Regions from separate parts of the Microbacterium istanbulense genome, predicted to be linked through region 1. Evidence: predicted binding sites of a transcription regulator. Region 1 holds the regulator's gene; the other holds the start of a gene.
What was found. Region 1 encodes LexA, which represses DNA repair genes until DNA is damaged. Its sites were predicted from a motif close to TCGAACANNTGTTCGA; they were not measured.
Positions count from the first base shown of each region.

Region 2: a site for LexA is predicted at 6,495-6,510, ahead of WDU93_RS05450 (HNH endonuclease signature motif containing protein). Genes of this name have one in related genera too.

Region 1 covers NZ_JBBDGN010000013.1:51,327-63,317, forward strand. The annotation lists gene ftsE (cell division ATP-binding protein FtsE) at 84-1,160, shown strand; gene ftsX (permease-like cell division protein FtsX) at 1,157-2,071, shown strand; gene smpB (SsrA-binding protein SmpB) at 2,140-2,616, shown strand; gene WDU93_RS12630 (alpha/beta hydrolase family protein) at 2,619-4,484, opposite strand; gene WDU93_RS12635 (methylenetetrahydrofolate reductase) at 4,602-5,543, shown strand; gene metE (5-methyltetrahydropteroyltriglutamate--homocysteine S-methyltransferase) at 5,540-7,855, shown strand; gene lexA (transcriptional repressor LexA) at 7,921-8,607, opposite strand; gene WDU93_RS12650 (LysM peptidoglycan-binding domain-containing protein) at 8,870-9,220, shown strand; gene WDU93_RS12655 (histidinol-phosphate transaminase) at 9,269-10,378, shown strand; gene hisB (imidazoleglycerol-phosphate dehydratase HisB) at 10,375-10,989, shown strand; gene hisH (imidazole glycerol phosphate synthase subunit HisH) at 10,986-11,621, shown strand; gene priA (bifunctional 1-(5-phosphoribosyl)-5-((5-phosphoribosylamino)methylideneamino)imidazole-4-carboxamide isomerase/phosphoribosylanthranilate isomerase PriA) at 11,715-11,991, shown strand, end outside.
Region 2 covers NZ_JBBDGN010000003.1:151,492-163,482, forward strand. The annotation lists gene mtrA (MtrAB system response regulator MtrA) at 1-89, shown strand, start outside; gene mtrB (MtrAB system histidine kinase MtrB) at 99-1,793, shown strand; gene WDU93_RS05430 (LpqB family beta-propeller domain-containing protein) at 1,793-3,496, shown strand; gene WDU93_RS05435 (ComF family protein) at 3,588-4,271, shown strand; gene hpf (ribosome hibernation-promoting factor, HPF/YfiA family) at 4,337-4,999, shown strand; gene WDU93_RS05445 (coiled-coil domain-containing protein) at 5,074-6,396, opposite strand; gene WDU93_RS05450 (HNH endonuclease signature motif containing protein) at 6,542-7,906, shown strand; gene WDU93_RS05455 (PadR family transcriptional regulator) at 7,941-8,609, opposite strand; gene secA (preprotein translocase subunit SecA) at 8,819-11,611, shown strand; gene WDU93_RS05465 (pyridoxal phosphate-dependent aminotransferase) at 11,695-11,991, shown strand, end outside.

The sequences.
Region 1 (11,991 bases):
CGCAGGGCCAGGAGTCCCCGTGGATCCGCCGGGGGAGTGTCGCTGAGAGCGCACCGGGTGCGCGCGCATAGGCTGGAGCGGCCATGATTCGGTTCGAGAACGTCACCAAACGCTATCGCGGCACCAAACGCCCCGCCCTCGCCGGCGTCGACTTCGAGGTCGACCGGGGGGATTTCGTCTTCCTCGTCGGTGCCTCCGGGTCTGGGAAGTCGACGTGCCTGCGCCTCATCCTCCGCGAGGACATCCCCACCGCCGGTCGCGTCGCCGTGCTCGGTCGTGATCTGCGCTCGCTGGCCAACCGCAAGGTGCCCTACTTCCGTCGCCAGATCGGCTCGGTGTTCCAGGACTTCCGCCTGCTGCCGTCCAAGACGGTCTACCAGAACGTGGCGTTCTCGCTGCAGGTGATCGGCTCCTCTCGCGGGTTCATCCAGCAGGCGGTCCCCGAGGCCCTCGCGCTGGTGGGCTTGGAGGGCAAAGGCAAGCGGATGCCGCATGAGCTGTCCGGCGGAGAGCAGCAGCGTGTCGCCATCGCCCGCGCCATCGTGAACCGCCCCAAGATCCTCCTCGCCGACGAGCCGACGGGAAACCTCGACCCGGCCACGTCGGTCGACATCATGCAGCTGCTCGCTCGCATCAATGCGGGCGGGACGACGGTCGTGATGGCCACGCACGAGGCCGGCTTCGTCGATCAGATGCAGCGTCGCGTGATCGAGCTCAGCGACGGCGAGATGGTGCGCGATGAGGTCGGCGGTGGATACGGCGACACGTCCAGCATCCCGCGCCTCACGCCGGAGGCGGTCCGCGGAGCCGCGGCGGCCGCCGCGCTCACCGCCGTGCAGGATGTGCAGCGCGAGACAGCATCCGTCCCCCGCATCGCCGTGACCGACGACGGGCCGGTCGCGCTCAGCGAACCGACGCAGAGCGAGGCGGCACCGGCAGAACCATCGACCGCAGAGCCTGCGACGACGGAACCCGCGACCATCGAGCCTCAGCGCCCGACCGAGCACGAGGATCCGGTCACCGCACCGCAGGAGGCAGACGCCCCGAGGCCGCGCACGCACCCCATCGTGTTGCCCGACGTGCAGGTCGCAGAACTCGGCGTCGCCGATCGCCTCGGCCTCACCGAGTCCGACGACGAGGAAGTGGGACCCACCTCATGAACGTCGGACTGATTCTCGCCGAGGCCGTCGCCGGCCTGCGACGCAACATCTCCATGGTCGTCTCCGTCGTGTTGGTGACCTTCGTCTCGCTGACCTTCGTCGGCGCCGCCATCCTCATGCAGGCGCAGATCAGCACCATGCGGGCCTTCTGGGGCGACCGTGCGGTCGTCACCGTCTACATGTGCTCGCCGCTGTCCGAATCCGACAGCTGCGTCGCAGGCGCGGCCAACCAGGAACAGCTCGACGCCGTGGCCGCAGCCCTGGAGGGTGAGGCTCTGAGCCCGCTGATCAGCGAGGTCGTCTTCGAATCCAAACAGGATGCCTACGACGCGATGATCGCGCAGATCGGTGAATCTGAGGCCAGCGTGCTCACGGTCGACCAGATGGCCGAGGCCTACCGGGTCACCCTGAAAGACCCGGCCCAGTCGAACGTCATCTACGAGGCGTTCTCCGGGCAGGCCGGCGTCGACGAGGTCGTCGACCAGAAGCAGTACCTCGACCCCCTGTTCTCGGCGCTCACCGTCGCCACCTACCTGGCCGTGGGTATCGCCGCGCTCATGTTGGTAGCGGCAGTATTGCTGATCGCGACGACGATCCGGCTCTCCGCCTACGCCAGAAGAAAAGAGATCGGCATCATGCGTCTCGTGGGCGCATCGAACAGGTCGATCCAGGCGCCGTTCGTGCTCGAGGGCGTGTTCGCGGCGTTCATCGGCTCGCTCCTCGCCATCGCCGCCGTGCTCGCCGGACTGCACTTCGGTGTCGAGGGCTATCTCGCCGACCGCGTGCCGTTCCTGCGTCCCCTCGTCGGCATGGAGACCGCCGTCTACCTCGTCCCCGCGCTCATCGGGCTCGGCATCGTGCTCGCGGCGTTCTCGGCGGGCTTCGCGATCCGGCGCTGGCTGCGCACCTGACCACCGCCGCCCAGACGACGCTCCCGGTATAGACTGGCGGGCTGGTCCACCGAGCACAGGAGAAAGACATGCCCAGGGAACGCGGGGAGAAGGTCATCGCGACCAATCGTCGTGCCCGTCACGACTACAACCTCGAGAAGTCCTACGAAGCAGGGCTCGTGCTCACCGGCACCGAGGTCAAGTCGCTGCGCCAGGGGCGTGCCAACCTCTCCGATGGGTACGCCTTCATCAAGGGCGGCGAGGCGTTCCTCGACTCGGTGCACATCCCCGAGTACTCGCAGGGCCACTGGACCAACCACTCCGCCAAGCGCGTTCGCAAGCTGCTGCTGCACCGTGACGAGATCCACAAGCTCGAGCACGCCGTCTCGGCCGGCGGCTACACGCTCATCCCGCTGCGCCTGTACTTCTCTGACGGTCGCGCCAAGGTCGAGATCGCTCTGGCCAAGGGCAAGCGCGAGTACGACAAGCGGCAGACCCTGCGCGAGCGTCAGGACTCCCGCGAGGCCGAGCGGGCCATGCGGTTGCGCAACCGCATGGGCGACTGACCTCAGTCGGCCGGCTCGAAGCCGAACGCCTCGCCGAGAAAACGCAGTTCCGCGCGTGCCGCGGCCTCGATGGTCTCGGCGCGACGGAATCCGTGGCCCTCGCCGGGGAACAGCACGTACTCGTGCGCGATGCCGCGCGCCGCGAGCGCATCACGAATCGCCTCCGACTGTGAGGGCGGCACCACCAGGTCGTCCTCGCCCTGCAGCAGCAGCACCGGAACGTCGATCTGGTCGGCGTGCGTGAGCGGTGAGCGCTCGATGTAGACGGCCTCGGCCTCGGGCAGCGGTCCGACGAGCCCGGTCAGATAGTGCTTCTCGAAGTCATGCGTGTCCGCTGCGAGCATGCGCAGATCGGTGACGCCATAACGGCTGATGCCCGCCGCGAATGCCCCGCCGCGCACGAGCGCACTGAGTACCGTCCAGCCGCCTGCCGAACCGCCGCGGATCGCGATCCGCTCGGCATCCGCCGCACCGGACGCCGCGAGGCCCTGGGCTGCGGCGATCACATCGTCGACGTCGACCACGCCCCACGCGCCGTCCAGGCGCTCCCGGTACCCCCGCCCGTAGCCCGTGGAGCCGCCGTAGTTCACATCGAGTACGCCGATGCCGCGACTGGTCCAGAAGGCGTAGGCGGTGGATGCCGTACCAGCGACGTGCGCGGTCGGACCGCCGTGCACCATCACGATGTACGGCGGACGTTCGCCCTCCGGTGCTGTCTCGTTCGGATTCAGCGGCGCGTAGTCGAATGCGTGCACGGGACCGTGCGGCCCGTCGAAGGTCACCGCACGAGCGAGGGGAAACCAGTCGCTGTCGACGGGAGCGCCACCGGTCACCGTGACCACAGTGCCGTCGGCGACGTCCACGCACCACAGGCCCTTCTCGACGGTCGCCCCCGCTCCGGAGATCAGCACCCAGGTGCCCGACACATCGTCGATGCTCGCCTCGCCCGTGATCGGCAGATCCAGCGCGTGCACGGTCGGCTCGGCGGCGTGGATGTCATCGATCAGCACGAGCTCATCGGTGCCATTCGTGCGCACGGCGACCACCCGGCCGTCGTCGAGGGTGCCGTACCAGCGGTTGCCGAGCACCCACAGGCCGCCACCGGTGTCGGCATCGGCGGGGGCGATGGGCGCGGCGTCAGCATCGACGCGCGCCGGCGCGCGGTGCAGGTTCCACCGTCCACTCGGGTTGTCGAGGTAGAGCAGCTCGTCAGCGCCGACCCACGTCGGCTGCAGCGCGGCCTGCCCGCCGAGATCCGTCGGTGAGCCATCCGCCTCCGCCACGACCAGGCGCGCACCCTCCCACGGCATGTGCTCCTGCGACCAGGTGACGAACGCGACGCGTGCGCCGTCCGGCGAGAGCGCGGGATGCGCGAAGAAGTCCGGGCCGGCGGCCACCACGCGCACCGCCGACTCGTCGGTGGCCGCCGAACCGTCGACCGGGATCTCGACGATGGCCCGCTCGTGCGGCACGTCGCGCAGATCCTCGCGCACCGCGAACAGGCGCCCCTGCTGCAGGGACAGTCCGCCGAACTGCGCACCGGACGAGGTGAGCGGATGCGGCACGCCACCGCGCGGCATCCGGTGCACCCGCCGGTCGGCGACATCGACGAAGTACAGCGTGCCGTCGGCATCCGCCGTCCATGCCCCGCCGCCGTACTCGTGCACGCGCGAGCGGGCACCCCACGGCGCGGGCAGGATCTCCTGCCCGGTGGAGCTGCGCACGGTGACCCGCCCGCCCTCTGACGGAACGCTCTCGCCCCACCAGATCTCGCTCCCGACGATGCGAGCGCCCTCGATGCGCGGCGCGGAACGAGAGAGGTCGGCGGGCGTGAACGGCGAGCTCCAAGAGCCGAACGGAGAGGTCATGCTCCGAGCCTAACCAGGCCGTTGCCGACACACGACGTCACACAGTGTGCGCGGCCTTCTTGCCCTGTTCTAGCGTGCTGACATGCCCGATCGATGTCTGCGTGTGAGGAGGACCCGGTGACCCGCGTGCCCTTCTCCTTCGAGCTGTACCCCCCGCGCAGCTCGGCCACAGACGACGCCCTGCACGAGACCATCCGGTACCTCGCCGCGGCCGGGCCCGATTTCCTCTCCGTCACCTACGGGGCAGGCGGATCGACCGGCGGACGCTCGCTCGAGGTGCTCCGGCACATCCGCGCGACCACCGATGTCGAGCCGCTCGCGCACCTCACCTGTGTCGGCAACACCTACATCGACGCGGCACGGCTCATCCGGGAGTTCCTGGATGCCGGCATCCTCAGTTTCCTCGCCCTTCGCGGCGACCCGCCCGCGAACCGGCCCGAGGGCGAGCCCTTCCTCGGAGACCTCGAGAGCGCCGCGCAGCTCGTGCAGCTGATCGACCGGGTGCAGGCCGAACGCGCGCCCTATGAGGAGTCGCCCGTGCCCGGCGTCCCCGGCGCGGTGCGCGTCGCGCCCCGTCGTCACGTGAACATCGCCGTCGCCGCCTTCCCCAACGGGCATCCGCGCTCGGCGTACAGCAGCCAGCACGTCGAGGCGCTGCTGGCGAAGCAGGCCGCGGGAGCGACGTTCGCCATCACGCAGCTCTTCTTCCACGCCGACCACTACCTCGCCTTCGTCGAGCGGGCACGTCGTGCCGGCGTGACCATTCCGATTCTGCCCGGCATCATGCCGATCACCTCGCCCGCCCGGCTCGCGCGTGTGCTCGAGCTCACCGGCGAAGAGCTGCCCGGTGAGCTGCAGATCGCGCTCGAGATCGAACCGACCGCCGAAGGGCGCCGCCGCATCGGCGTCGAGTGGTCGGCGCGGCTGGCCCGCGAGGTGGTCGACGGTGGCGCCCCCGGCGTGCACCTGTACGCCTTCAACCAACACGAGACCGTTCTCGACGTCCTCGCCGAAGCCGAGATCATCCCCGCCCTGCAGTACTCGAAAGGAACACCATGACCGCTTTCCCCGCCGGCACCATCCTCGGCTACCCCAGGATCGGCCGCCGCCGCGAACTCAAGAAGGCCGTCGAGGCGTTCTGGGCCGGACGTACCGACGAGGCTCAGCTCGAGCAGACCGCAGCAGAGCTGCGTGCCGTCACTCGTGACCGCCTCGCTGCGCTCGGTCTCGGTCGCGACGACTCGTCGATTCCCGAGTCGTTCTCCTACTACGACCAGGTGCTCGACGCCGCCGTCACCGTCGGCGCCATCCCGGCGCGCTTCGAAGACCTGCGCGATGAGGACGGCACGATCGGCCTGCCCGCGTACTTCACGATCGCGCGCGGTGAGGGCGACCGCGCGCCGCTGGAGATGACGAAGTGGTTCGACTCGAACTACCACTACCTCGTGCCGGAGATCGGCCCGGACACGACGTTCTCGCTCTCGAGCGACCGTCTCGTGCGCGAGGTCGCCGAGGCGGCAGAGGCCGGGTTCCGCACCCGTCCGGTCGTCGTCGGCCCCGTCACCCTCCTGGCTCTCGCGAAGGCCGCCGACGGCGCCCCCGAGGGCTTCGACCCGCTCTCCCGACTGGACGACGTGCTTCCGGTGTACGTCGAGCTACTCGCCCGCCTGCGCGCTGCCGGTGCCGAGTGGGTGCAGATCGACGAGCCGGCTCTGGTGAGCGAGTCGCTGCCCGCCTCCGTCGCCCAGCTGTCGGATGCCGCGCAGCGCGCACTCGCCGTGCTCGGCGGTGCCGCCGACCGCCCGTCGATCTTCGTCGCGGCGCCGTACGCATCTCTCGACAGCGTCTTCCCGGTGCTCGCCGCCGCGCCGGTCGAGGCGATCGGCGTCGACCTCGTCCGTGGCACGGTGCCCGCCGCCGCAGACGGCCTCGCCGGCAAGACCCTCGTGGGCGGTGTGATCGACGGACACAACATCTGGCGCGGCGATCTCGCCGGTGCGCTGGACACCCTCGAGCAGCTGCGCGGGCTCGGGGCGGCCGCCGTCGCAGCCTCCACCTCGACCTCGCTGCTGCACGTGCCGCACGACGTGACCGATGAGACCAAGCTCGACGAGCGCCTGGTGTCGTGGCTGGCCTTCGCCGACCAGAAGGTCGGTCAGGTCGTCACGCTCGCCCGTGGACTCGCCGAGGGCCGCGACGCCGTGGCCACCGAGCTCGACGCCGCCTCTGCTGCCCTCGCCGATCGTCACAGCGCGCCCGGCGTGCGTGACGGTGCCGTCCGGGCACGGGAGCTGGTCGAGGCCGACTTCGCGCGCGACACCTACGAGGCCCGCGAGGCGGCGCAGGTCGCGCTGGGCCTGCCGGCTCTGCCGCTGACGACGATCGGCTCGTTCCCGCAGACAGGTGACATCCGCCGCGCTCGCGCACAGTTCACCCGTGGAGAGCTCTCGCAGGAGGACTACGAGGACTTCCTGCGCGCCGAGATCGACCGCGTGATCACCCTGCAGGAAGACCTCGGCCTGGACGTGCTCGTGCACGGCGAGCCGGAGCGCAACGACATGGTGCAGTACTTCGCCGAGAACCTCGACGGCTTCGCGGTGACCGAGAACGGCTGGGTGCAGTCGTACGGCTCCCGCGCCACGCGGCCCTCGATCCTGTGGGGCGACGTGTCGCGTCCGGCCCCCATCACGGTCGACTGGGCGGCGTACGCGCAGTCGCTGAGCGCCAAGCACGTCAAGGGCATGCTCACCGGCCCGGTCACGATCCTTGCCTGGTCGTTCGTGCGCGACGACCAGCCGCTGGGCGAAACCGCCAACCAGGTCGCGCTGGCCCTGCGCGACGAGATCGCCGACCTCGAGGCGGCGGGCATCCAGATCATCCAGGTCGACGAGCCGGCGCTGCGCGAGCTGCTGCCACTGAAGCAGGCCGACCAGCCCGCGTACCTCGACTGGTCGGTGCGCTCGTTCCGTCTCGCCACGGGCGGCGCGGCGTCGGCCACGCAGGTGCACACCCACCTGTGCTACTCGGAGTTCGGTGTCGTGATCGACGCGATCCGCGGCCTGGATGCCGATGTCACCTCGATCGAGGCCGCGCGCAGCCGCATGGAGGTCGTCGCCGACATCGCCGCTGCCGGCGGTTTCGACCACGGCATCGGTCCCGGTGTCTACGACATCCACTCGCCGCGCGTGCCGAGCACCGCCGAGGTCGAGTCGCTGCTGCGTCGCGCCGTCGAGGAGCTGCCCCTGCGCCAGGTGTGGGTCAACCCGGACTGCGGTCTGAAGACCCGCGGCTACGACGAGACCGTCGCGTCGCTGGCGAACATCGTCGAGGCGACCCGTCGCGTGCGTGAGGACATCACCGTTTCAGCCTGATCTCCTGAGACGACACAGGCCCCTCCTGGATCCGATCCAGGAGGGGCCTGTGTCGTTGGAGAGTGTCAGACGGCGCGGAGCACGGCGACGACCTTGCCGAGCACGGTGGCGTCATCGCCGAGGATCGGCTCGAACGCGGAGTTCCGGGGGAGCAGCCAGGTGTGACCGTCGCGGCGTCGGAACGTCTTCACGGTCGCCTCACCATCGAGCATCGCGGCGACGATCTCGCCGTTCTCGGCGTTGTTCTGCGAGCGCACGACCACCCAGTCCCCATCGCAGATCGCGGCATCGATCATCGACTCGCCCGACACCTTCAGCATGAACAGGTCGCCCTTGCCGACGAGCTGACGGGGGAGTGGGAAGATCTCCTCCACCTGCTGCTCGGCGGTGATCGGCACCCCTGCGGCGATCTGGCCCACCAGCGGCACGAGGGCGGCATCGCCGACGGCAGGTGCGCTGTCGGCCGGGTTCTCGGTGCTGAACCCGGGCAGATCGATGAGCACCTCCATCGCGCGCGTCTTGCCGGGGTCACGGCGCAGGTAGCCACTGAGCTCGAGCTGACCGAGCTGGTGGGTCACGCTCGAGAGCGACTTCAGGCCGACGGCATCACCGATCTCGCGCATGCTCGGCGGGTAGCCGTGCTGCGCGATCGAGGTCTGGATGACCTCGAGGATCGCCATCTGCTTGGGGCTCAGGTTCTTGCGCCGGCGGGTGCGCGGCGCCTCGGATGCCGGGGGCGTGGTGTCGCTCATCGTTGCTCCTTCGTGCGCTGTCACGGTCGCCCGGTTCGAATGTCGGTGGTCCGTGGTGGGGTGTCGATATCGAAACGGTATCCGAGAATCCGCGAGATTCGGAAGATCTGTTCGAGCGTGTCGGGCATTTTTCGGATGAGAGTTCGAAGAATTCTTGACAGATGTTCGATATCGAAGATACATTCGGAACGTAGCTTCGCATCCGCCGCTCCCGGCCGAGGGGCGGATGCGAAAGCTGCACCACTCAGCAGAGGAGCACGCCATGAGCAGCATCAGCATCGCGACCCCCGTCGGACCGCAGACCCGTCTTCGGCTCACCACGCGTGGTCGCCGAGTGCTCGTCGCCCTCGCCGCCGCACCTCTTGCCGTCGGCATCGGCTTCTCCGTCCTCGCCGGGGGGTCGGCCCTCGCCTCGGGTGAGCAGTCCGCTCCGGTCGAGTTCCAGACAGTCACGGTCATGCCTGGCGACACGCTGTGGTCCCTCGCGATGTCGATCGCCCCCGCCGCGGACCCGCGCGATGTCGTCGACGACATCATTCGCCTCAACAACCTCGACGGTGGCACCATCCAGGCCGGCAGTGAACTGGCCATCCCCGTGGCCTACGCCGACTGAGCGCTCGACCCGTCGCACGACGTCATCGTCATCCGTGCGGGTTCTACGATGGGGAGGGTGACCTCTCTGGATGACTTGCCCCTCCGCGACGATCTTCGCGGGCTCACTCCGTACGGCGCACCCCAGGCCCCGCTGCCGGTCGCGCTCAACGTCAACGAGAACACGCATCCCGTTCCCGAAGAGGTCGCCGGGCAGATCGCCGACGAGATCTCGCGCGCGCTACGTGAGATCAACCGGTACCCCGACCGCGAGTTCACGGAACTGCGCGAGGGCTTCGCCGACTATCTCGGCCACGGACTCGACGCCTCCCAGATCTGGGCGGGCAACGGTTCCAACGAGGTGCTGCAGCACATCCTGCAGGCGTTCGGCGGCCCGGGCCGCACCGCCTTCGGCTTCGCGCCCACGTATTCGATGTACCCGCTGCTCGCGCAGGGCACCGGCGCGAGCTGGAAGGCCGGTCATCGAGAGGCCGACTATACGATCACGCCCGACGACGCCGCCGCTCAGGTCGAAGCCGCGGATCCCGATGTGATCATGCTCTGCACTCCGAACAACCCCACGGGCACACCGATGGGTCTGGACGTCATCGAGGCCGTGTACGAGGCATCCCGCGGTGTGGTCATCGTCGATGAGGCCTACCAGGAGTTCGCCCCGCACGACGCGCCGTCGGCGCTCACGCTGTTGGAGGGCCGGCCGCGCCTGGCTGTATCGCGCACCATGAGCAAGGCCTTCGCCTTCGCCGGCGCCCGCGTCGGGTATCTCGCCGCCGACCCCGCGTTCATCGATGCGCTCCGACTGGTGCGGCTGCCGTACCACCTCAGCGCTCTGACACAGGCGGCGGCGATGGCCGCCCTGCGGCACGCGCCAACCATGCTGCGGATGGTCGATGAGATCGTCGAGCAGCGTGATCGCATCTCCGCGACCCTCGAGGCGCTGGACTACACGCCTCACGAATCCTGGGCGAACTTCGTGCTCTTCGGCGGTGTCGCCGACCCGAAGGCCGTATGGCAGGGCCTGTACGACAAGGGTGTACTCATCCGCGACGTCGGCATTCCCGGACACCTGCGCGTGAGCGCGGGCACCGAGTCCGAGACCACGGCGTTCCTCGAAGCGCTCGCGTCTCTGGGAGACGCCCCGTCGGTAGGATCGAAGGCATGAGCGCCACCCCCGCACCGCGCACGGCGAGCCGCACGCGCAGCACCTCTGAGTCGACCGTCGAGCTCGAGCTGAACCTCGACGGCACCGGCCGTAGCAGCATCGACACTTCGGTGCCGTTCTTCGACCACATGCTCACCGCGTTCGCGAAGCACTCGCTGACGGATCTCACCGTGCGGGCATCCGGCGACACCGACATCGATGCGCACCACACCGTCGAAGACATCTCGATCGTGCTCGGTCAGGCCATTCGTGACGCCCTCGGCGACAAGGCGGGCATCTCTCGCTACGGCGACGCGCTCGTCCCCCTCGACGAAGCCCTGGCCCAGGCCGTCGTCGACATCTCTGGTCGTCCGTTCCTCGTGCACGAGGGTGAGCCGGCCGGCTTCGAGATGCACCTGATCGGCGGCCACTTCACCGGTTCCCTCGTGCGCCACGTCTTCGAGGCCATCTCGTTCAACGCCGGTCTCACCGTGCACGTGCGTGTGCTCGGCGGGCGCGACCCGCACCACATCGCCGAGGCCGAGTTCAAGGCGTTCGCGCGGGCATTCCGTCAGGCCAAGGCACTCGACCCGCTCGTCGACGGCATCCCGTCCACCAAGGGCGCGCTGTGAGCAGGACGCCCCGCGTCGCGGTCTTCGACTACGAGTCCGGCAACGTCCACTCCGCAGTGAAGGCGCTGGCCGCCGCCGGCGCCGATGTCGAGCTCACCTGTGACCGCACGCGCGCGTTGGAGGCCGACGGATTGCTGGTGCCCGGCGTCGGCGCTTTCGCTGCCGTGCGCCAGGCGCTGCACGATCACGGCGGCGACGACATCATCGATCGTCGACTCGCCGGTGGGCGGCCGGTGCTGGGCATCTGCGTGGGCATGCAGGTCATGTTCGAGCTCGGGGTCGAGCGTGGGCAGCGCACCGAAGGGTTGGGGGAGTGGCCCGGAGCGGTCACCGAGCTCGACGCCCCGGTGCTGCCGCACATGGGCTGGAACACGGTCGAGCCGGATGCCGCCAGCGTGCTCTTCCGCGGCATCGAGCAGGAGCGCTTCTACTTCGTGCACTCCTTCGCCGCCAAGACCTGGGATCTCGAGGTCACCCCGCCGTTCCCCGAGCCCGCGCTGACCTGGGCGACGCACGGCGACCGCTTCCTCGCCGCGGTCGAGAACGGCCCGCTCTCTGCCACGCAGTTCCACCCTGAGAAGTCGGGCGATGCGGGCATCCAGCTGCTGCGGAACTGGATCGGCACTCTCTGACTCGTGCTCCACGGTTTGAAGCCGGGCCGCACCCGGACTACTCTCATCTCTCGTGCCCGTCGGGCCCCATTTTCCCCCTCTCGCAAGGACGTCATGAACGACTTCGCACAGTCCCCCTCGCTGATTCTTCTGCCCGCCGTCGATGTCGCCGGCGGCAAGGCGGTGCGTCTCACCCAGGGTGAGGCCGGCACCGAGACGAGCTACGGTGACCCGCTGGACGCCGCCGGCGAGTGGGTCGATCAGGGTGCGCAGTGGATCCACCTCGTCGACCTCGACGCCGCTTTCGGGCGAGGATCGAACGCGGCCATCATCCGCAAGGTGATCAAGCAGTACCGCGGCGTGAACATCGAGGTCTCCGGCGGCATCCGCG
Region 2 (11,991 bases), on a different contig from region 1:
TGCGGGCCAAGGTCGAGCTCGATCCCGACAACCCGAAGATCGTGATGACGGTGCGCGGCGTCGGCTATCGCGCCGGGAGCGTCAGCTAGGAGCCTCCGATGACGGGGACGACTTCGACGCCCCAGCAGGCAGCGCTGTGGCGCGACATGCGATCCTGGCCGACGAGCCTGGTCGGTCTGTGGCGCCACTCGATGCGCTTCCGGGCGGTCGCGGTCACCCTCGCCCTGACCTCCTTCGCGATCTTCATCGCCTGTGTGATCACGGCCCTCGTGATCCAGAACGACCTGTTCGAGTCGCGCAAGGACGAGGCGCTCGACAATGCCTGGCGTGCCACGCTTCAGGCGCAGCGCATCCTCGACTCCGGCGAGGTGGGCGATGACCGCGGGGCCATGCTCGCGCTGTGGCGCGACGTGCAGGAGGAGATCGGCCGGTCGTCGTCGTCGACGATGGTCGCGGCGTTCCCCTCCGACATCAATCAGGGTGCGTTGGCCCCCAGCGGCTTCACCAACAACCTCTCCGCCGATCAGCTCAGCGATGCGCTGCGGGCCCGGGTGACCGACCTTGACGACCGGCAGGCCTGGCAGTCCATCCCCATCCCGCAGGCGGACGGTTCTAGTGCGCCCGGCATCGTCGTCGGACAGCAGCTGCGAGTGCCGGAGATCGGTGTCTATGAGCTGTACATCGCCTACGACCTGATCGACGCCGACAACACCCTGCTGTTCGTGCAGAGCACCTTGTGGGTCGCTGGCATCAGCCTGGTCGCGATTGTCGCGGCGATCTCCTGGCTCGTGCTCCGCGCGGTGTCGACGCCGATCATCGAAGCGGCAGAGACGAGCGCACGTCTGGCGGCTGGCGACCTCGAGGTGCGTCTGCCGGTGCGTGGCGAAGACGAGATGGCGACCCTGGGCCGGTCGTTCAACGCGATGGCCGACAGCATCGAGTCGCAGATCAAGGAGCTCGGCGAACTGTCACTGGTGCAGCAGCGGTTTGTCTCGGATGTCTCTCACGAGCTGCGCACGCCGCTGACGACGATCCGGCTGGCCGCCGAGATGATCAACGATCAGCGCGAGGACTTCGACCCCACCACGGCCCGCACGGCCGAACTGCTGCACACGCAGGTGCAGCGTTTCGAGACCCTGCTCGCCGACCTGCTGGAGATCAGCAGGTACGACGCCGGCTCGGTACAGCTGGAAGAAGAGGCGACGAGCCTCGCCCAGCTCGCGGAAGAGATCGTGGAGCAGATGCGTCCGCTCGCCGACACCCACGGCACCGAGCTGCGCCTCGTGGCGCCCGGCGGGTATTCGCCCGTCGATATGGATCCGCGTCGGGTGCGTCGGGTGCTGCGCAACCTCGTCGGCAACGCGATCGAGCACGGTGAGGGCCGCCCCATCGTGGTGACGGTCGACAGCAACCAGCACGCGGTGGCTGCCGGAGTTCGTGACTTCGGGCTCGGCATGCGCCCCGAGGATGCTGAGCGGGTGTTCGACCGCTTCTGGCGGGCCGACCCGTCGCGCAAGCGCACGATCGGCGGCACGGGCCTCGGCCTCTCGATCGCACTCGGTGACGCCAAGCTGCACGGCGGTGCGCTCGAGGTGTGGTCGGAACTGGGGGTCGGCACGAATTTCGTGCTGACCATTCCGCGTTCGGCCGAGGGTCTCTCCGGTCCGAGCCCCGTGCCCCTCGAGCCGCAGGAGACATTGACGGACCTGGGTACGGCGACGATGCCGATCACCACGATCGTGCGGCTCGACGAGCTGACCGATCCGATCGACGATCTGGGGGGTCCGCGGTGATGAGGAAGTCGCGACTGGGCAGGGCCATCGCCGTCGTGGCGGCGGGGCTCGTCGTCGTCGGTTGTACCGGTCTGCCCACCAGTGGCCCGGTGAATGTCGGTCTCGCGCTCGATGACGAACTCTCCGAGTTCGACCCCAACCTCGAGGCCTCGGGCCCCGCGCCCGGGGCCTCGCCGGAAGAGATTGTCGTCGGGTTCCTCGAGGCCGGTGTCACGCCGACCGAGAGCTGGAGCACGGCCCGGCAGTTTCTGACGCCGGAGTTCGCGAGCGAGTGGCATCCGGACACCGGTGTGACCATTGACGCCTCGCTCTCCTCTCGGCAGTTCACCGCCGAAGAACCGAGTACCGAAGAGGTCGGCAGTGCCGCCGACGTCTCGGTGACACTCGACCAGGTCGCCGGCCTCGACGAAGCCGGGGCGTACACGCCGGCGCCAGGCACAGCAAAGAGCGCGTTCCGTCTGGTGCTCGGTGAAGACGAGCAGTGGCGCATCGACGATGCCCCGGACGGGATCGTGCTCGACCAGGAAAGCTTCGCGCAGGTCTACGACCAGCATGTGCTGCAGTACTTCGACTCCACCTGGTCACGCCTGGTGCCTGATGCGCGTTGGTTTCCGCGACTGGGCTCGATGGCCACGTCGATCACCAGGGCGGTGATCGGTGGCGACCCCAGCGGCTGGCTGGCGCCAGCCGTGCGCACCGCCTTCAGTGGCGATGTGGAGCTGGCCCGTGACTCGGTGCCGGTGGATGCCTCACAGGTCGCCGAGGTCGCGCTGGGCCGCGCCGCGCTGGCCGTGCAGCCGGTGACGCTTGCCCGCATGCGCACACAACTAGAGGCGAGCCTGTCGGAGCTCGGCATCACCCAGGTGCGCTTCACGGTCGACGGCGCTCCGCTCGAGGCGGGATTGGTCGAGGTCGATCAGGCCGCCCCCGAACCCAGTGTGCTCGTCCTCACCGACGAGGCGTTCGGCAGCGCTGTGGGCGACGAGGTCGTGCCGCTTCCCGGCATTACGGCCGAGATCGCGAAGATCACCGATCCGATCCTGGACATCGATGTCGCGGCCGACGGCACGCGCGCGGCCGCGCGTCTGGGTAACGGAGCCGTGTTCGGCGTGAGTGAGGGTGAACGCGTCGAACTCGACGCCCGTCCCGGGCTCATCGCCCCCACCATGGACCCGTTCGGCTACACCTGGACGGTTCCCCGCGACGACCCGCAGGCTGTACTCGCCTGGACACCCCAGGTGGAGAGCGAACGCATCGCTCAGGCGTGGCCGGATGCCTCGGCGATCAGTCACCAGCGCATCGCTGCCGACGGCACCAGGATCGCCGCCATCGTCACCGTCGGCGGTCAACGTCGCATCGTGGTGGCCGCCGTGCTGCGCGATGACAACGGGGCACCCACGGGGTTCGGGGAGGTGCACGAGATCGGCCGCGTCGCCGCTCCCGCCCAAGGTCTCGCCTGGCTCGGCCCCGACGCGGTCATGGTGCTCACCGGTGGCGAGGACGCCCTCGTGATCACGCAGCAGGTGGGCGGCCCCGCATCCTTCGTCGCGGCCCCACCGCGGGCGCAGTCCATCGCGGGGGCGAAGGCGATGGCCTGGGTGCGTGTGCTCGGTGACGACGGCGTCGTCTACGCCCAGCGCGGCTCGTCGTGGCAGGAGGGTGTCGACGGCATCCTGGTGCTCGGCACGCACGCCGGACTCTGATCGTCCTCCTCACCGCACGCAGCCGACCGAGTTGTCCACAGGCTCCGGCGCTCGGCGCCCGCGCCGGGTGCCGGTCGGGGATGCTCGAGGGATGGATGCCGACGATTGGCGTGACCTCGGTGCGGAGGTGCTTGCGTTTCTGCTCGCCGCAGAGTGCCCAGGGTGCGCGAGGGGAGGCACGCTGCTGTGCGAGCGCTGCCGCCTGCAGCTGCGCCCGCATCCCGTGGGAACGCGCACGCCCGGCGGTATCCCGGTGCGTGCGGCCTTGCGGTACGAGGGGGTGCCTGCGCGCTGCATCCGGCGGGTGAAAGAAGACGGCATGACCCTGCTCGCCCGGCCGCTCGGGCTGGCGCTGCGTGACCTTCTCGCGGCACACGAACCTGCCCTCCTGGTGCCGGTGCCCACCGGTCGCGTCTCCTTCCGGCGACGCGGGTACCGAGTGCCAGAACTCCTCATCCGCCGCGCAGGGGCGAGGCCGGAGCGACTGCTGCGCAGCGTGCGCACCGTCGGTGACCAGCGCGGACTCGGACGCGCACAGCGAACCCGGAACGTGGCCGGGAGCATGCGTGCATCCGCCCCTCGGGGAGGGCAGGACGTCGTGATCGTCGATGACGTCGTGACCACCGGGGCGACGATCGATGAGGCGGCCAGGGCGCTGTCTGCGGCCGGTCATCGGGTGCGTGGCGCGGTCGCGCTCGCCGCCACTCCGCGGCTCGATCGAACCTCTCGCGACACGGCAGAAATGGATGGTGACAACAGGGGGAGGGGCGACTAGCGTAGGGGTTCACAAGGCGACCACGGTCCGCCCTTGGCCGGGCGGACCGGGACAAGGAGGCAGTGATGGAAACGAGCATCGTCGGCGTCGGAGTGAGCATCTCCGATCGGTTCCGTACGGTTGTCGAGGAGAAGATCGCTCGCATTGCGACGCTCGCCCCGCGGGCACAGCGACTCGAGATCAAGGTCACTCATCGCGCCTACCGCAACGGCCGTGTTCCTGATGAGACCGTCGAGCTCACGCTCCTCGGCAAGGGGCCGGTGGTGCGGGCGGAGGCGATCGACGCAGACAAGTTCACCGCCTTCGATCTCGCCATCGACAAGCTCGCCGAGCAGTTGCGCCGGGCCAAGGAGAAGCGCATCGATGGGCGCAACCACCCGCGCGGTGCGCACTTCGAGAAGGGCAGCGGCTCGCTCGAAGGAATCGACGTGCAGCCGGCATCGGTCGATGTGCTGCGGGCCGTCGCGACCGGGTCGGTGCCCGTGCAGGTCGACGCTGAGGAAGATGTCTATTCGCCCGTCGTCATCCGCACGAAGAACTTCGATGCCGAATGGATGACCGTCGAAGAGGCCGTCGACCGGATGGAACTCGTCGGACACGACTTCTTCCTCTTCGTCGACGCCCGCAGCGACCACCCGAGCGTCGTGTACCGGCGCAAGGGCTGGGACTACGGCGTCATCTCACTGACCACCCAGGCCCCGCCGGTTGAGGAGGAACTGGCGTCCTGACCTGACGAAAGGCCGGCCCCGAGAATTCTCGGGGCCGGCCTTTCGTTGTCTGCGGATGCCTGTGGCGATCGGCGTCAGTCGAAGATGCCGTCCAGGATGCTGCCGATCACGAGGCCGCCGAGCACACCCTGCACGATGTCGCCTCCGCCACCTCCGCGGCGTCCACCGCCCCAGCCGCCGCCACCACCCCAGCCGTCGTCGCGGGGACGCGAGGAGTCGATGTCGCGCTGGGCGAGCTGCAGCGCCTCGGAGGCTAGCTGTGCCACACGGCGGGCGCCGGCCAGTGCTTCTTCACGCGTGTCTTCGGCCGGAAGCAGCGCGGGAACGTCGACGCGCAGGCGCTCGGCCTCGGCCAGACGCGTGCGCGCATCGGCGCCGATCCAACCGCGGTGCCCGGCGATCAGGCCACGCGCGACACCCAGCTGCCGGTCGGCATCGTCGAGCGCGTGCTGCACCTGCTGCAGCGAAGGGAGCGGGTTCTCCAGGCGATAACGGGCCTTGGCGATCGCATCGTCGAGGGCGGTGTTCGCGCCGCGCAGCGAGGAGAGTTCGGTGAACGGATCGTTGATCGACCCGGTCGGGGCGAGCGCGGAGAGCGCTGCTTCGAGTTTCACCGTGGCGGCCTGTACCTCGGGGGTCTGCGGGGCGTTGCGAGCCGCGACGATATCGCCGCGCGAGTCGGCGACGACGTCGGCCAGAGTCGATTCGGCGCGCAGCGCCTCGATCTCGAAGTCCTCCACGGCGTCGAGCATCGCGCTCGCGCGCCGCGTGGCCTCGGTTGCGGTCTCCAGCGCGAGGTTCGCCTCGGCGTTCTGCTTCGCCGCGCGGCGGCGCTCGGAGACGTCGGCGCCATGCGTGGCGAAGGAGATGAGTTGCGCGGCCTCGTCGGCCGATGACGCGATCCGGTGCATGGCCGATTCGGCGTACCGGGTCGACAGCCGTTCGATGGTGGCACGGGCCTGGGGGAGGCGTGCGCTGAGCGCCTCCGCCTCGGTGCGCAGCTGCGCGATGATCTCCGGCGCGCGACGCACCTTCGCGACGGTCTCGGCGAGCGCGGACGTCTTCTCGTCGAGCAGGTCTTCCGCCCAGTCGCACAGCTGGATGATCCGCGCGTTGCGGGTGCGTAGCTCCTCTGCCGTGTCGGGGATCTCGTCGTGGTTGAGCTGGTGCAGGTGGAAGGCCTCCTGCAGGTGCGTGCGCACCGCGTCCAGCGCAGCCTTGAGATCGGAGGTCAGAACGTCGCCGAGCTCGGCCTGGGCGAAGGCGAGCTCGTCAGTGGTGGTGCGGATGCGTTCGTCGGCGGCGACGAGCGCCTGCTGTGCGCGACGCGCGAGATCGGCGTCTTGTGCATCCTGAGCTTCTTGTTCACGTTTGCGCTTGCCCCAGAATCCGGCCATGGATCGATCCTACGGGCGTGGGTCGAAAGGATGCCGAGTGTCGACTTCGCCCTGGGTGAACGGAGGATGCCGGAATGCCGATATCTAGAACAAAAAGACGAAAGATATCTTCGATAATGTCGGTGGTCGCTGAGATGATGGATGCATGACGAACCACCTCTCCCCGCTTCGCGAGGCCGTTGCCTCGCTCGATGCGGCGTGGGGCGCGGCGGCCGATGCGACCGAGCTGTCGCGGGCACAGCTGGTGGCCGTGAATGCTGCGATCGGGGTGCTCCAGCGGCGGGTCGATGCCGTGCATGCTGAGGTCGCGGCGGGCATTGCGCACGAGTCACGGCCGGAGCTCGGCCCCGGGTCGCTGGCGAAGGAGCAGGGTTTTCGCACGCCCGCGAAACTGATCGCGGCGACGACCGGCGGGTCGACGGGAGATGCCCTGCGCCTGGTGAAGGTGGGGGAGGCGACGGCGGCACGCACCAACCTCATCGGCGATCGGTTGCCCTCGCGGTATCCGGCTGTGCAGGCCGCGCTCGCGGCAGGAACGGTGAGTGCGCAGGTCGCTGCCCTGATCGTCGCGATGTTGGAGCGGGTGCGCGTCGCGGCGGGAGCCGTGCGGATCGCCGAGGGGGAGCGGTTGCTGGTGCGCCAGGCTCCGGGGCTCGCGGTGGACGACATGCGGCGGTTGCTGCAGCGCGCAGAGGCCTGGCTGGACCCCGATGGGATGCCTCCGCGCGAAGAGGAGTTGCGCGCGAAGCGCTCTACCCGGATGTGGGAGCGCGACGGCCTGTTCCATCTCGAGCTGGTGGCCGATGCGGCCACGGCCGCCCCGGTGAAGGCGGCCGTTCGCGGGTACGTGACGGCGGCGTTCGCCGCGCGGACGGCTGCGGTGGAGCCGGATGCCGTAGATGCTGATCGCCGCTCGGTCGAGCAACTGCAGGCGGACGCTCTGAGTCTGATCTGCGCGCAGGCGCTGGAGCGCCAGGGCGACGAGCTGCCGCTGGCCGGGGCGACCGTGATCGTGCGTGTCGGCCTCGACGACCTGTGTGCAGGTGACGGCGTCGCGAGGATCGATGGCACCGATCAGCCGGTGAGTATCTCCGCGGTGCGGCGGATGGCCGCAGACGGCGGTGTGATTCCCTGGGTGATGGGTGGCGAGGGTGAGGTGCTCGACTGGGGGCGCCGACGTCGGCTGTTCAGCCGCTCCCAGAAGCTGGCGCTGACCGAGCGTGACGGCGGGTGCGCGATGTGCGCGCTGCCTCCGGAGATGACGAAGGTCCATCACATCGACTGGTGGCAGCGTGACACAGGTCGGACCGACCTGCGCAACGGCATTCTGCTATGTGAGACGTGCCATCACCGGATTCACGACAATGGCTGGGAGATTCGGATTGACGGGTGCGGCGTCGCCGCCCGCGTGTGGTTCATTCCGCCGCCACATGTCGATCCGGAGCGCACACCGCGTCTGGGTGGTCGTGCGCGGTTCGACCTTGACATGGCGGCGGTTGCGGTCGGCTAGCCGAGAAGGCGTGAGCTAGCCGAGAAGGCGTGAGCTAGCCGCGAAGGAGTGGCATGGCCGGCTCTGTGACGCCGCTCCCGGCGTCGGGAAGCCGTGGTGGACGACCCCGGCGCGGCTTGTCTGCGCTGATGTGCAGGGCCAGCGCGTGCGGCGCGTGGCCACCCAGGGCTGTTTCCACCTGATCCAGCCAGCGCAGCTCGGCCTCCATCTGCAGGGCCATGGCCTCCGTGACGAGCCGGCGAGCGAGCGCTCCGCCGTCTGGCTGCGCCCCCGGCTGCGCCGCGGCGGTCTCCGCCGCGGGCGCGGCATCCTGCTCCTTGCGCAGCCGCTCCAGGGCCGCGCGCGATGCCACACGCTGGTCATGCACGATCGCAGCGACGTCTGCGCCGGGCAGCGTCGCCGCCAGTGCCAGCTTGATCGTCAGCTCATCCCGCGTGCCCGTCGCGCGCTCCACCGGGGCGGCCAGCCAGGCCCGCACGTCGTCGCGACCGGCATCCGTGATCTGGTAGTAGACATGCCCGGCGGCATCCACCTCGCCCTTGGCGACCAGGCCGTCGCGTTCGAGCCGTTCGAGGGTGTTGTAGATCTGACCGACATTCAGTGGCCAGGTCGACCCGGTCCGCCGGTCGAACTCCGCCCGCAGCTGGTAGCCGTAACACGGCCCCTGGTCGAGGATGGCCAGCAGACTCTGGCGAACTGACATCGGCGCTCCGTGCGTTGCGGGTATCGGGTTTCTCGGTATATGCGTACTCGGAAAACACCACCCATACAACGACCGTGCGGCGTGTCGTGTTCGCCCTGGGCGTCGCGGCGCACGTCGGCTCGTAGGTTCTGCGCAGGTCACGGGCCGGTAACATGGCACCATATGCCCGGCGCGGAACAACGCCGGCACCCGAAACCAAGGAGACATCCGTGGCGAACCCTCTCGAGAAGCTCCTGCGCGCAGGCGAAGGTCGCGTGCTGCGCCGGTTGAAGCAGATCGTCAAGGCCGTCGGCGAGCTCGAGTCCGACTTCGAGAAGCTCACCGACGACGAGCTGCGCAACGAGACCGCCGAACTACGGGCCCGCTACGAGAAGGGCGAGACGCTCGACCAGCTCATGCCCGAGGCCTTCGCCGCCGTCCGCGAGGCCGCCAAGCGCACCCTGAACATGCGCGCCTACGACGTGCAGATCATGGGCGGCGCTGCCCTGCACCTCGGCAACATCGCCGAGATGAAGACCGGTGAGGGCAAGACTCTCGTCGCCACCTTCCCTGCCTACCTCAACGCGATCGCCGGCAAGGGCGTGCACGTCATCACCGTGAACGACTTCCTCGCCAGCTATCAGGCCGAGCTCATGGGCCGCGTCTACCGCGCCCTCGGTATGACCACCGGCATCATCGTCTCGGGGCAGACCCCCGCGGTGCGCCGCGAGCAGTACGCCGCCGACATCACCTACGGCACCAACAACGAGTTCGGCTTCGACTACCTGCGCGACAACATGGCCTGGCGCAAGGAAGACCTCGTCCAGCGCGAGCACTTCTTCGCGATCGTCGACGAGGTCGACTCGATCCTCATCGACGAGGCCCGTACCCCGCTCATCATCTCCGGCCCGTCGTCGGGCGAGGCCAACCGCTGGTTCGCCGAGTTCGCGAAGATCGCCCGCACCCTCGAGGCCGGCGAAGACTACGAAGTCGACGAGAAGAAGCGCACCGTCGGCGTGCTCGAGCCCGGTATCGAGAAGGTCGAGGACTACCTCGGCATCGACAATCTCTACGAGTCGGCCAACACCCCGCTCATCTCGTTCCTGAACAACTCGATCAAGGCGCTCGCGCTGTTCAAGAAGGACACCGACTACGTCGTCATGAACGACGAGGTCATGATCGTCGACGAGCACACCGGCCGCATCCTCGTCGGCCGCCGCTACAACGAGGGCATCCACCAGGCCATCGAGGCCAAGGAGGGCGTGCCGGTCAAGGCCGAGAACCAGACCCTCGCCACCGTCACGCTGCAGAACTACTTCCGCCTCTACGACAAGCTCGCCGGCATGACCGGTACCGCCGAGACCGAGGCGGCCGAGTTCATGTCGACCTACAAGCTCGGCGTCGTGCCCATCCCGACCAACCGGCCGATGGTCCGCAAGGACCAGCCGGACCTCGTTTACAAGAACGAGCAGGCCAAGTTCGCGCAGGTCGTCGAAGACATCGCCGAGCGTCACGCCGCCGGCCAGCCCGTGCTCGTCGGTACGGTCAGCGTCGAGAAGAGCGAGTACCTCTCGCGGCTCCTCGCGAAGAAGGGTGTCAAGCACGAGGTCCTCAACGCCAAGAACCACGCGCGTGAGGCCGAGATCGTCGCCCGTGCCGGCAAGCTGGGCGCCGTCACGGTCGCCACCAACATGGCCGGTCGAGGCACCGACATCATGCTCGGCGGCAACGCCGAGTTCCTCGCCGTGCAGGAGCTGAAGTCCAAGGGTCTCGACCCGGCCGAGACGCCGGAGGAGTACGAGGCCGCGTGGGATGAGACCTACGAGGCGATGAAGGCCCAGGTCGAGGAGGAGAGCGCGCAGGTCACCGAGGCCGGCGGCCTCTACGTGCTCGGCACCGAGCGCCACGAGTCGCGTCGTATCGACAATCAGCTGCGCGGTCGCTCCGGGCGTCAGGGCGACCCGGGGGAGAGCCGCTTCTACCTCAGCCTCACCGACGACCTCATGCGGCTGTTCCAGTCCGGTGCCGCCGAGGCGATCCTCGCCCGCACCAACTTCCCCGACGATGTGCCCATCGAATCGGGGCTGGTGAGCCGCGCGATCCGTAGCGCCCAGTCGCAGGTCGAGGCGCGCAACGCCGAGATGCGCAAGAACGTGCTCAAGTACGACGACGTGCTCAACCGTCAGCGTGAGGCGATCTACGCAGACCGCCGCCACATCCTGCAGGGCGACGACATCGCAGACCGCGTGCAGCACTTCATCGAAGATGCCATCGGCGGCGTCGTGCGGGATCACACCGGCGAGGGTCACAACGAGAGCTGGGACTTCGACGCGCTGTGGACCGAGCTGAAGACGCTCTACCCCGTCGGCGTGACGATCGACGAGGTCGTCGCCGAGGCCGGCGGCCGCAAGGGCGGCATCTCGGCCGACGGGCTGACCCGGGAGCTGCTCAGCGACGCGACGATCGCCTACGAGAAGCGCGAGGAGTCGCTCGGTGAGGCGGCCACGCGTGAACTCGAGCGCCGCGTCGTGCTGCAGGTGCTTGACCGTCGCTGGCGGGACCACCTGTACGAGATGGACTACCTCAAGGACGGCATCGGCCTGCGTGCCATGGCCCAGCGTGACCCGCTGATCGAGTACCAGCGCGAGGGCTACGCCATGTTCCAGGCGATGATGGGCCAGATCAAGGAAGAGTCGGTCGGCTACCTCTACAACCTCGAGGTCGAGGTGCGTCGCGCGGGCGACGACCAGGTCACCGAGGTCGAGGCCAAGGGTCTCGCCGATGGCCAGCCCGAGCAGAAGCTCGAGTACTCGGCGCCGAACGACTCGGGCGATGTCGAGGTGCGCAATGAGCGCGGCCAGGTGCAGCAGGCGGCGACCGCGCGCCTGCGGCAGGAGACCGCGGCGCAGGAGCAGGCAGAGGATGCCCCGCGCGGTGCCTTCGGCCAGCGCACGGACGCCGGCGCCGAGGCGGCCGCGGGCAACCGCGAACAGCGCCGCGCCCAGGCCAAGAAGAAGAAGTGACACGACGCCCCGACCGCCGCGGCACCCCGCTCAGGGGAGTCACGGCGGTCGGGGCGACCTCGTCGTGGCGGTAGTGTGGATCAATGACCCGCCGCACCCTGGACCAGTCCTCCAAGCTGAAGAACGTTCTCTATGAGATCCGCGGCAAGGCACTGATCGAGGCGGCGCGTCTGGAGGCCGAGGGCCACCAGATCCTCAAGTTGAACACCGGCAACCCTGCCACCTTCGGGTTCGAGGCTCCGCACCAGATCGTGCACGACATGCTCGCCACGCTGCCCACCGCGCACGGCTACAGCGACAGCAAGGGCATCATCTCCGCACGTCGGGCGATCGTCAGCCGCTACGAGCAGGAGCCCGGCTTTCCCCGCTTCACGCCCGAC